2 regions of the Streptomyces sp. NPDC047117 genome follow, and region 2 is predicted to be linked to the other one. Evidence: riboswitches for the same ligand, from Rfam matches in the RefSeq annotation. Region 2 holds a riboswitch; the other holds the start of a gene.

Region 1 (6,104 bases), on a different contig from region 2:
AGCTGGGCCGTTTCGGCCTGGAAGCGCGTCATCTGCGGGCGGTAAAGGCCGCGGCGGAGCGCGAGGCGGGCCTGATCGAGCAGGTCGTGGCGCCGCTGAAGCGGCACCGCAACCCGCAGACCAGGGCCCACGCGGAGGCCACGGCCAGGGAGCTGGCCACGCTCTCCGTACGACTGCATGCGGCCCTGGTCCAGGCCGCTCTCCACGTCCGGCTGCCGTGACCTTGGGTGAGGGCGTCCCCGCCGAGGGGGTGCCCGACTATCCAAACCGGCCGGGCACGTCCTAGGGTTGCTGTGTGAACGAGCTCGACGTCGTGGGTGTCCGGGTGGAAATGCCTTCCAACCAACCGATCGTGCTGCTGCGCGAGGTGGGAGGCGACCGCTACCTGCCCATTTGGATCGGGCCCGGCGAGGCGACCGCCATCGCCTTCGCCCAGCAGGGGATGGCCCCTGCGCGGCCGCTGACGCACGACCTGTTCAAGGACGTGCTGGAGGCGGTGGGCCAGGAGCTGTCCCAGGTGCGCATCACCGACCTGCGGGAAGGCGTCTTCTACGCCGAGCTGGTCTTCGCCAGCGGCGTGGAGGTCAGCGCCCGCCCGTCCGACGCCATAGCGCTGGCGCTGCGCACGGGTACGCCGATCTACGGGACCGACGGGGTGCTGGACGATGCCGGCATCGCGATCCCGGACGAGCAGGAGGACGAGGTGGAGAAGTTCCGCGAGTTCCTCGATCAGATCTCGCCCGAGGACTTCGGGACCAACAGCCAGTAGGGCGGGTGCGGATTCGCCGTCGGCAGGTGGCGTGCGGGGCGCACGACAGCACGCCCGGCGCACAACCCACCAGACATTCCCCGCATAAAGTCACGTGAAACCACTCGTAGGGTGATTATCACTCGGCGTGGCGAGCGCGGCGATCGTTGACGCACCCCGAGTGACTGCATACCGTCGATGAGGCAGGTCCCGTCCGGGACGTGGAGGACGGAGGTCGGCGTGGCAATCACCGGCGACGGTACGGCGGCGGGAGGGGCATTGCCGCTTCACACTGGCGCGGCGAACCGTGCCCCGATAAACCGTGCCCCGGCGCAGGCCACCGGCAAGCCGGTGGACAGGGGCGCCGAGACCATTGGGTACCGAGGTCCGACGGCGTGTGCCGCTGCGGGCATCACCTACCGGCAACTGGACTACTGGGCGCGTACGGGCCTGGTGGAGCCCAGTGTGCGGCCCGCGTACGGGTCGGGCACCCAGCGGCTCTACAGCTTCCGGGACGTCGTCGTCCTGAAGATCGTCAAGCGGCTGCTGGACACCGGCGTCTCCCTGCAGAACATCCGCACGGCGGTGCAGCACCTCGCCTCGCGCGAGCTGTCCGATCTGGCGCAGATGACGCTGATGAGCGACGGCGCGACGGTGTACGAGTGCACCTCGCCCGACGAGGTCGTCGACCTGCTCCAGGGCGGCCAGGGCGTCTTCGGCATCGCCGTCGGCGTGGTCTGGCGGGACGTGGAGGCCGGGTTGGAGCAGCTGCACGGGGAGCGCGTGGACACCGGCGAGACCCTCGTCGGCCACAATCCCCACGACGAGCTGGCCCGCCGCCGCAACCGCGCGGTCTGACGCCGCCGGGGCCCGTCGAGGAACGGGCCGACGGCAGGCACGAGGGGTCCGGCCGACCTGGCCGGACGACATCTTCCAGCAGGTCACCAGAGGCTTCACGGCCCGCCGAGCGGCCGATTGTCAGTGGCGTACGGCACCATCAATCACGTGAGACGTGCGCCGACGATCCTGCATCTGGACATGGATGCGTTCTTCGCGGCCGCCGAGCAGGCGGCCAAGCCCAGCCTGCGCGGAAAGCCCGTCGTCGTGGGTGGCATCGGCGGGCGCGGCGTCGTCTCCACCGCCTCGTACGAAGCCCGCGTCTTCGGGGTCCGCTCGGCCATGCCCACCGCCCAGGCGCGCCGGCTCTGCCCGAACGCCGCCTACCTCGCGCCGCGCTTCCATGTGTACCGCGAGGTCAGCGACAAGGTCATGGCGCTGCTCCACGAGCTGTCGCCCCTGGTGGAGCCGCTGAGCCTGGACGAGGCGTTCGTCGACCTGGAGGCCGGCGGGGTCGCCGACGACGGAGATTCGGCCCGCGCGGTGGGGGAGCAGCTGCGCCGCGACATCCTCGCCGTCACGGGGCTGACCGGATCGGTGGGCCTCGCCGGCGCCAAGATGCTCGCGAAGATCGCGTCCGAGCAGGCCAAGCCGAACGGGCTGGTGCTGATCGAGCCGGGCACCGAGCGGGAGCTGCTGGGGCCGATGTCCGTGCGGACGCTGCCGGGCGTGGGCCCCGCCACGGCCGAGGCGCTGCGCAAGGCCGGGATCCACACGATCGCCGAGACCGCCGAGGCCGGCGAGGCCGAGCTGGTGCGGCTGCTGGGGCGGGCGCACGGCGCGGGGCTGTACGCCATGGCGCTGGGGCAGGACGACCGGCCGGTGGTCGCGGAGCGGGACGCCAAGTCGATCTCCGTCGAGGACACCTTCGAGGTCGACCTCACCGACCGTACGCGGGTGCGCGCCGAGGTGATGCGGCTGGCGGACCGGTGCGTGCAGCGGCTGCGGGCGGCCGGGCGCTCGGGCCGTACGGTCGTGCTGAAGGTGCGCAACTACGACTTCTCCACGTTGACCAGGTCCGAGACCCAGCGCGGGCCGACGGACGACCCCGCGGTGGTGCGGGATGCGGCCGGGCGGCTGCTGGACCTGATCGACACCACCGGTGGCGTGCGGCTGCTCGGCGTGGGCGTGAGCGGCCTCGCGGACTTCACGCAGGAGGACCTCTTCGCCCAGGCGGCGACGGAGCGGGCGGCCGAGGAGGCCCGGCTCGCCGAGGAGGCGAAGGCGGCCGCCGGAGCGGCCGGCGGGGAGAGTGGGGCGGAAGAGGCGGAGGAGGTCGCTGAGCGCCCCAGGAAGTGGGTGCCGGGCCTGGACGTGGTCCATGCCGAGTACGGCCCTGGATGGGTCCAGGGAAGCGGTCTGGGGCGGGTCACCGTACGGTTCGAGCAGCCGTGGTCGGCGCCGGGGCGGGTACGGACCTTCCTCGTGGACGATCCGGCACTCACGCCGGGGGAGGCGCTGCCCCTGGTGGGCGGCGGGCCGGACGCGCGCGCTGGGGAAGCGCCCATGAAGGCCGACGACAGCGCGGCGTCGCCGCCGATCCCCGACGGCTCGTTGCCGCCCTCGTCGGTCCCCGACGGTCCGCAGCCGTCCTCGTCGATATCATCCGACGGCTCGCCGTCGTCCGGTGTTCAGTCCTCCGGCGAGCCCGCTATGCGGCCGAACTCCCGGTCGGTGGAGCCGGCAGGTGAGCGGTCCCCGGGGTCCTCGCCGGCGAGCACCGCGTCGGTGGCGGAGATATCCAGCCGGTAGTGGTGGTAGAGCTGGAGTTCCTGCTCGGGGGAGAGGTGCCGGCCCACTCCGAAGTCCGGCGCGTCCTTGATCAGCTTCCGCTCGTACGGCACGTGCAGCGCGTCGTCGACCAGCCGGCTCGGCTCCAGCGGCACGAACGCGTCCCGGCTGAAGAGTCCCGTCCGGATCGCCGCCCACTCCGGCTCGCCGGTCGCGTCGTCCAGGTACACCTCGTCGATGGTGCCGATCCTGGTGCCGTGCCGGTCGAACGCCTTGCGGCCGATCAGACTGCGGGGATCGATGTCGGTCTGCACGGTTCCTCCTACCTGCCGGAACTGCCCTGTGCACCCTACGAAACGGCACATTTCCCGCCCCGGCCACTCGGGGGATGCCGAGCAGCCACGCTGGTAGGCTGGTCAGCGATCGATGACCCCGTGCGGGAGAGCCCTCCGTCCCCCGGGCCGGAGGCGCCGAAGGAGCAACTCCTCCCCGGAATCTCTCAGGCACCCGTACCGCGCGGACGAGATCACTCTGGAAAGCAGGGTGGGCCACGGACCAGCGCAGTGCCGGAGCCCCTCCTCACCGACGGTGAAAGCCGGGCGTTGCGTACGTTCCGGTGAAGCTCTCAGGTTGAGATGACAGAGGGGGAGGCCGTCCGGGCACCCGCGCCGTGGTGCCCCTCGTAGGTCCCAGAGACCAGGAGGCCCCCGCAGATGACCACCAACCGCATCTCGCTGACCGAGCTGGAACGCGGCACCCCCTTCGAGCAGCGTCACATCGGCCCGGACCAGGAGTCCCAGGCCAAGATGCTCGCCCACATCGGCTTCGGCTCGCTGGACGAACTCACCGCGGCCGCCGTCCCCGATGTGATCAAGAGCGCGGAGGCGCTGGACCTGCCCCAGGGGCGGACCGAAGCGGACGTCCTGGACGAGCTGCGGGCCCTCGCGGACCGCAACCACGTGCTCGCCCCCATGATCGGCCTGGGCTACTACGGCACGTTCACGCCGCCGGTCATCCTGCGCAACGTCATGGAGAACCCCGCCTGGTACACCGCGTACACCCCGTACCAGCCGGAGATCTCGCAGGGCCGCCTGGAGGCGCTGCTCAACTTCCAGACCATGGTCGCCGACCTCACCGGCCTGCCCACCTCCGGCGCCTCCCTGCTGGACGAGGGCACCGCGGCGGCCGAGGCGATGGCGCTCTCCCGCCGCGTCGGCAAGGTCAAGAAGGGCGTCTTCCTCGTCGACGCCGACTGTCTGCCGCAGACCATCGCCGTCATAGAGACCCGTGCCGAGCCCACCGGTGTCGAGGTCGTCGTCGCCGACCTGAGCGACGGCATCCCCGCCGAGATCGCCGAGCGCGGCGTCTTCGGCGTGCTGCTCCAGTACCCCGGCGCGTCCGGCGCGGTCCGTGACCCCCGCGCCCTCATCGAACAAGCTCACGAACTTGGCGCGATCGTGACCGTCGCGGCCGACCTCCTGGCCCTGACGCTGCTCACCTCGCCCGGCGAGCTGGGCGCCGACATCGCCGTCGGCACGACCCAGCGCTTCGGCGTCCCGATGGGCTTCGGCGGCCCGCACGCCGGTTACATGGCCGTCCGCGAGAAGTTCGCCCGCAGCCTCCCCGGCCGCCTCGTCGGCGTCTCCGTCGACGCCGACGGCAACAAGGCCTACCGCCTGGCCCTCCAGACCCGCGAGCAGCACATCCGCCGCGAGAAGGCCACCAGCAACATCTGCACCGCGCAGGTCCTCCTCGCCGTCATGGCCGGCATGTACGCCGTCTACCACGGCCCCGAGGGCCTGGCCGCCATCGCCCGCCGTACCCACCGCTACGCCACCGTCCTCGCCGAGGGCCTGCGCGCCGGCGGCGTCGAGGTGGTGCACGGTACGTACTTCGACACCCTCACCGCACGGGTCCCCGGCCGCGCCGCCGAGATCGTCGCCGCCGCCCGCGAGGCCGGCGTCAACCTCCGCCAGGTCGACGCCGACCTGGTCGGCATCGCCTGCGACGAGACCACCGGCCGCGCCCAGCTCACCGCCGTCCTCGGCGCTTTCGGTGTCCAGGGCGACATCGAGCAGCTCGACGCGGCCGCCGCCGACGCGCTGCCCGAGTCCCTGCTGCGCGCCGACGACTACCTCGGCCACCCGGTCTTCCACCAGTACCGCTCCGAGACCGCGATGCTGCGCTACCTGCGCACCCTCGCCGACCGCGACTACGCGCTGGACCGCGGCATGATCCCGCTCGGCTCCTGCACGATGAAGCTGAACGCCACCACCGAGATGGAGCCGGTGACCTGGCCGCAGTTCGGCCAGCTGCACCCCTTCGCGCCGGTCGGCCAGGCCCAGGGCTACCTGACCCTCATCCAGGAACTGGAGGAGCGCCTCGCCGTCGTCACCGGCTACGACAAGGTCTCCCTCCAGCCCAACGCCGGCTCCCAGGGCGAGCTCGCCGGCCTGCTCGCCGTCCGCGCGTACCACCGCGCCAACGGCGACGAGCAGCGCACCGTCTGCCTCATCCCGTCCTCCGCGCACGGCACCAATGCCGCCAGTGCCGTGATGGCCGGCATGAAGGTCGTCGTCGTCAAGACCGGCGACGACGGCGAGGTCGACACCGACGACCTGCACGCCAAGATCGAGCAGTACCGCGACGAGCTGGCCGTCCTGATGGTCACCTACCCGTCCACGCACGGCGTGTTCGAGGAGCACATCACCCAGATCTGCGCCGCCGT
Region 2 (6,104 bases):
GTCCTGCCGAGGAAAGGATGCGCAACTGTGATGTGCTCCACGGCATACCGTTATACGGACATCACGGACGGCTGAGCGGTCCTGACAGCCGGTTCGCGCCAGCCTCAACCGGGGTACACACGGGGGCAATTCGGCACACTACGGCACACGGGAGGACGGCCGGGGACGCCGCGCTCCCGCCCGCGCGGGACGTCAGTGGGGACCGGGGTAGCCGTAACCGTACGAGGCGGCCGGAGCCGGCGCGGGGCCGTGCGCGCCGCGGTCGAAGAAGGGGCGGGAGTAGGCCCGCATCCACATGGCCACGGGGTCGTACTCGTCCTCCATCGCCACCGTGGAGACCGGCAGTCCCTCCGGAACCGCGCCGATGGACTGCTGCATCATCAGCCGTACCGATTCCACCGCGGCCCGCCCCGTGTCGTACAGATCCAGGCCGATCGCGAGATAGGGAACGCCGAGGGCCGGCTGCACCCAGGCCCGGCGCAGCGAGCGGACGGCGGGCGTGCGGTGCGCGTTCTGCCCGAGCAGGGCGTAGAACTGCGGGATCTCCACGACCGGTTCGGTGATCCGCAGGGGCCCCGCGGGCAGCCGGTCCAGGCCGCCGGCGATCCGGCGCAGGTCCAGCCAGGGGATGCCGACGCCGCCGCCGGGCGCGTGCGGGTTCAGCCAGAGGCCCCAGCGGTCGGGGTAGAGCGCGGCGGCGATCTCGGCGCCGGGCACGACCTCGTGGGCGCGGGTCCAGCCGCTGGCCGCGAGCTCGGCGGGGGAGGTCACGCACGGGGCGTAGCCGAGCCCGTCGACCTCCATGTTCCCGTACTGCGCATCGGGGGCCCCGGCCTGGCCCTGCCACAGCAGCATCCACACCTGGCCGCCGGACAGCGCCTGCAGCAGCGCCTCGTAGGCGTCGTACCGGCCGGGCGAGACCTGCTGCAGCACCTGCTCGACCTGGCCTGCCGCCGCTCCCTGATGCGCACCCGCGCTCACGTGTCCCCGTCCCTTCTCCCGTCGGGCACGTGGGGGTGCCCGCCCGTCGTCCCACCAGCTTACGGGCCGGATCCCGGCGTGGTCCGGGCGCGCGCCGGTCGGTCCGGCACGGGCCGCGGCCGGCCCCGGCCGTACGGGCTACACGAGGTCCTGCGTGTAGAAGGGCCGCACGCGCTCCAGCATCCAGTCGACGACCGGGTCCTGTGCGATGTCCAGCATCACCAGCTGGACCGGCCAGGGCACCTCCACGGTGCCGAGCGCCCGGCCCAGCGCCCCGAGCGCGATGTCGCGCTGGGTCTGGTCCTGGAGGGCGGCCGCCGGGTCGGCGACCTGCACGCCGACGAAGAGGGTGGGCGCGTCGCCCTCGATGTTCGCCAGGCAGCGGCGGGCGGTGGTGACGTGCGGTACGCCGGAGAACTCCAGGCCCGCGGCGGCGAGGAAGTCCACCGGCTCGTCCTGCCAGTCCGGCTCGTACAGCCGCACCCGGCCGCCGGACGGCAGCCCCTCGCGGGGCATGTCACCGCGGCACAGCTCGGCCACGGCGGGCGGCGGCAGCGGCACGCCGACCGTGCCGTCCGGGTTCACCGCGATACCGATCTTCGGCGGCAGGCCGCGGGCGAACTCGCGGGCCGGTGCCACCGTGAAGGACATGTGCGCGCCGACGACCCGCAGGAACTCCTGCTCGGAGCTGAAGACGGGCACGTACGCCAGGCCGTCGGGCAGCTCCACGGTGGGCAGGTCCAGGCCGGGCGCGCCGAAGCCGGCGCTCTCGGGGCCGCCGCCCTTGGGCAGCGGCACCCATATCCGGCTGCGGCCGAGCACCTCGACGATCCGGGCGCCGGCCCCGGGATGCCCCACCGACGCCGCGAGCACTTCCTCCAGCTCGTTGGCCGGCCAGGCCAACTGCGGAATGCCCTGCTCGAAAACGCCCTGACCGGGGATGCTCTGCTCCGGAATGTCCATGGTCACCCACCCGCTTCGTACCGCACTGCCTGATCGAAAACCCTAGCGGCCCGCCGCGGGCGCTTCGCCCCCCGTCCCGAAGCCCGGACAGGGGCGCGGCAGTGGTGTACCCAGGCTCTCAGCCGAACGTCGTGCGTTCCAGCGCCTCGGCCGCCCGCCGGTCCAGCAGCACCGTGGCCGTGAACCCCTTCGGCAGCCGGGCCGCCCGGGCCCTGGCGAGCAGCCGGCGCACCGCGCGCCGGTGCCGCGCGAAGGCGTAGCCGGACACGCCGCGGCCCCTGGCCCGCTGTCCGGACAGCGCGACGCCGGCGGGCACGTCGAGCAGCAGCAGGTGCAGCTCGCGGCAGTCCCGCCGGGCGGTGCGCGCGATCCAGCGGCGCACCCAGGCGACCGTCCCGCAGTCGTGCACCACGACGCTGCCGCCGGAACGCAGTGCCTGCCACAGGCCGTGGTAGTGCGCGATCCGCACCAGCGGCCGCAGCAGGCCGTACGGCAGCGCGCCGAGCCGGCCGGCCTCCCAGCGCTCCCGTACGTCCTGGGAGTCGATGCGGTGGACGGGTGTGCCGGCCCGGTCCAGCGCCGGGACCACGCGCTGCATCAGCGTGCTCTTGCCGCCGCCGGGCAGGCCCGAGACGACCACCAGGCAGCGCGCGGGGAAGTCCAGCTCGCGGACGCGCGCTTCCCCCTCCGTGCCGCGCAGGTCCGTCACGCGGGCGCCGCGGCCCGGACGCACCACCGCCTTGGGTGTGCGGGCGCGGCGGGGCACCGCGCCGCGCGCGACCCCTGCCGACGTCGCATATACGGCTTGCCTCTGCACCGTGATCGCCCTCCCCGTTCCGTTCACTGCTGCCCCCACTACCCGCAGAGTGTCAAGAAAAGGTAATGAGCTTCAAGCGGAGGGCAGGTCATGGCGGGTTGCCCCCGGGCCGGCGGGGCGGCGCGGGCCGGGGCTCCTGTATCCGGCGATCCCGTGCAATGATGTGCGCGCCGGCCGCCGTACCCGACGCCGGCCGCCAACTGCATACCGGCCGCTTGAATCCGCGCGGGAGAGTTCCCGCCAGGCCACGGCGGGGCGCCGAAGGAGCAAGTCCTCCCTTGAATCTCTCAGGCCCCTGTACTGCGCGGACGAGGCAGATCTGAAAAGCGGGCCGCACGCCGGTGCGGCCCCACCCAAGGTGCAAGCCGAGGCCCCGATGGGGGCTGTCGGTGAACCTCTCAGGTTCCGATGACAGATGGGGAGACGTCCGATACGTCCCTGTCGTCCACTTCGGGAGCCCGCGACCATGACTGACGCCCGCCCGTCGCCCGCCACCACCCCAGATGGAGTCGCTTCGCGACGAAGCGCTCGACTCACGGCGCTCGATGCCACGCATCGCGCCCTCGGCGCGACCATGACCGACTTCGCCGGCTGGGACATGCCGCTGCGTTACGGCAGCGAGCGCGACGAGCACGTCGCCGTCCGCACCCGCGCCGGCCTCTTCGACCTCTCGCACATGGGCGAGATCACCGTCACCGGGCCGCAGGCCGCCGACCTGCTGGACCACGCGCTGGTCGGCAACATCGGCTCGGTCAAGCCCGGCCGCGCCCGGTACACGATGATCTGCCAGGAGGACGGCGGGATCCTGGACGACCTGATCGTCTACCGCCTGGGCGACCAGGAGTACATGGTCGTCGCCAACGCCTCCAACGCGCAGACCGTGCTGGACGCGCTGACCGCCCGGCAGGCCGGCTTCGACGCCGCCGTACGGGACGACCGCGACGCGTACGCGCTGCTCGCCGTCCAGGGCCCGGAGTCCGCCGGCATCCTGAAGCAGCTCACGGACGCCGATCTGGACGGGCTGAAGTACTACGCGGGCCTGCCCGGCACCGTCGCGGGCGTCTCCGCACTGATCGCCCGGACCGGCTACACCGGCGAGGACGGCTTCGAGCTGTTCGTCCGGCCCGCCGACGCGGTCGCCCTCTGGGAGGCGCTGACCGAGGCCGGCAAGGAAGCGGGCCTGGTCCCCTGCGGCCTGTCCTGCCGCGACACGCTGCGCCTGGAGGCGGGCATGCCGCTGTACGGGAACGAGCTGTCCACCTCGCTCACCCCCTTCGACGCGGGCCTCGGCCGGGTCGTGAAGTTCGAGAAGCCCGGGAACGACGGCCGCTTCGTGGGCCGGGACGCGCTGGCGGCCGCCGCCGAGCGGGCCGAGCACAACCCGCCGCGCAAGCTCGTCGGGCTGATCGCCGAGGGTCGCCGGGTGCCGCGCGCCGGCTACCCCGTCGTGGACGCGGAGGGCACCGCCATCGGCACCGTCACCTCCGGTGCCCCCTCCCCCACGCTCGGCAGGCCGATCGCGATGGCGTACGTGGACGCGGCGCACGCCGAGCCCGGTACGAAGGGGGTGGCGGTCGACATCCGCGGCAAGCACGAGCCGTACGAGGTCGTCGCGCTGCCCTTCTACAAGCGGGAGAAGTGACCGCACGGCACACTCCGGCCAGGAGAAATGACCGCGGGACGGCCGTCCTGCCGGTAGAAGTGACGCAGTCGCGTCTCACCTGTCAAGACCCTCTGCACGATCATTCCCCCGCATCCAGGAGAATCGAACCATGAGCAACCCCCAGCAGCTCCGCTACAGCAAGGAGCACGAGTGGCTGTCGGACGCCGCGGACGGCGTCTCGACGGTCGGCATCACCGAGCACGCGGCCAACGCGCTCGGCGATGTGGTCTTCGCCCAGCTCCCCGAGGTCGGCGACACCGTCACCGCGGGCGAGTCCTGCGGTGAGCTGGAGTCGACCAAGTCCGTCAGCGATCTCTACTCCCCGGTCGACGGTGAGGTCACGGAGATCAACGAGGACGTGGTGGCCGACCCGTCGCTGGTGAACTCCGCCCCGTTCGAGGGCGGCTGGCTGTTCAAGGTGAAGCTGAGCGGCGAGCCGGAGGACCTGCTCTCCGCCGACGAGTACACCGCTTTCACCGCCGGCTGACCCGCCCGTCAACCGCCACCGCCCCAATTGGAGCTTCGCGCCTCTTATTGGATTCCGCCCGCCGTGCCGAGGGCCGCGCCCCTCGGTGGCTCCCACCCAGGAAGACTCATGTCGCTTCTGAACAGCTCCCTCCATGAGCTCGACCCCGACGTCGCCGCCGCTGTCGACGCCGAACTCCACCGTCAGCAGTCCACCCTCGAAATGATCGCGTCGGAGAACTTCGCTCCCGCCGCGGTCATGGAGGCCCAGGGCTCGGTCCTCACCAACAAGTACGCCGAGGGCTACCCGGGCCGCCGCTACTACGGCGGCTGTGAGCACGTCGACGTCACCGAGCAGATCGCGATCGACCGGGTCAAGGAGCTGTTCGGCGCCGAGTACGCCAACGTGCAGCCGCACTCCGGCGCCTCCGCCAACCAGGCGGCGCTGTTCGCGATCGCCCAGCCCGGCGACACGATCCTCGGCCTGGACCTGGCGCACGGCGGGCACCTCACCCACGGCATGCGCCTGAACTTCTCCGGCAAGCAGTTCAACGTGGTCGCCTACCACGTGGACGAGGCCGGCCTGGTCGACATGGCCGAGGTCGAGCGCCTGGCCAAGGAGAACAGCCCCAAGGTGATCATCGCGGGCTGGTCCGCCTACCCGCGGCAGCTGGACTTCGCCGAGTTCCGCCGGATCGCCGACGAGGTCGGCGCGAAGCTGTGGGTCGACATGGCGCACTTCGCCGGCCTGGTCGCGGCGGGTCTGCACCCGAACCCGGTGCCCTACGCGGACGTGGTCACCTCCACCACGCACAAGACGCTCGGCGGCCCGCGCGGCGGCATCATCCTGGCCCGCAACAAGGACTTCGCGAAGAAGCTGAACTCCGCGGTCTTCCCCGGTTTCCAGGGCGGCCCCCTGGAGCACGTGATCGCGGCCAAGGCGGTCTCCTTCAAGGTCGCCGCCTCGGAGGACTTCAAGGAGCGCCAGCAGCGCACCGTCGAGGGCGCCCGGCTCCTCGCCGAGCGGCTGACCTCCCCGGACGCGCGTGAGGCCGGCGTCAACGTGCTGTCCGGCGGCACCGACGTGCACCTGGTCCTGGTCGACCTGCGCGACAGCGAGCTGGACGGCCAGCAGGCCGAGGACCGCCTCCACGAGGTCGGCATCACGGTCAACCGCAACGCCGTCCCGAACGACCCGCGGCCCCCGATGGTCAC

Evidence for each region. A riboswitch is a leader RNA that binds a small molecule or an ion and turns the genes downstream of it on or off. The one in region 2 is predicted to bind glycine.
Region 1: it holds a riboswitch for glycine, as region 2 does, so the genes downstream of both, gcvP (aminomethyl-transferring glycine dehydrogenase) here and gcvT (glycine cleavage system aminomethyltransferase GcvT) in region 2, are expected to answer to the same signal.

Annotation. Positions count from the first base shown of each region.
Region 1 is NZ_JBEYUN010000024.1:3,583-9,686, forward strand. Features, by position in the region: gene ABZ840_RS33000 (MerR family transcriptional regulator) at 1-221, shown strand, start outside; gene ABZ840_RS33005 (bifunctional nuclease family protein) at 296-769, shown strand; gene ABZ840_RS33010 (MerR family transcriptional regulator) at 989-1,606, shown strand; partial or broken gene ABZ840_RS33015 (DNA polymerase IV) at 1,754-3,115, shown strand; gene ABZ840_RS33020 (PRC-barrel domain-containing protein) at 3,277-3,690, opposite strand; glycine riboswitch at 3,804-3,901, shown strand; gene gcvP (aminomethyl-transferring glycine dehydrogenase) at 4,090-6,104, shown strand, end outside.
Region 2 is NZ_JBEYUN010000004.1:202,962-209,065, reverse strand. Features, by position in the region: gene ABZ840_RS09490 (enhanced serine sensitivity protein SseB C-terminal domain-containing protein) at 193-981, opposite strand; gene ABZ840_RS09485 (enhanced serine sensitivity protein SseB) at 1,120-1,944, opposite strand; gene ABZ840_RS09480 (AAA family ATPase) at 2,063-2,653, opposite strand; glycine riboswitch at 2,978-3,074, shown strand; gene gcvT (glycine cleavage system aminomethyltransferase GcvT) at 3,228-4,403, shown strand; gene gcvH (glycine cleavage system protein GcvH) at 4,534-4,911, shown strand; gene glyA (serine hydroxymethyltransferase) at 5,020-6,104, shown strand, end outside.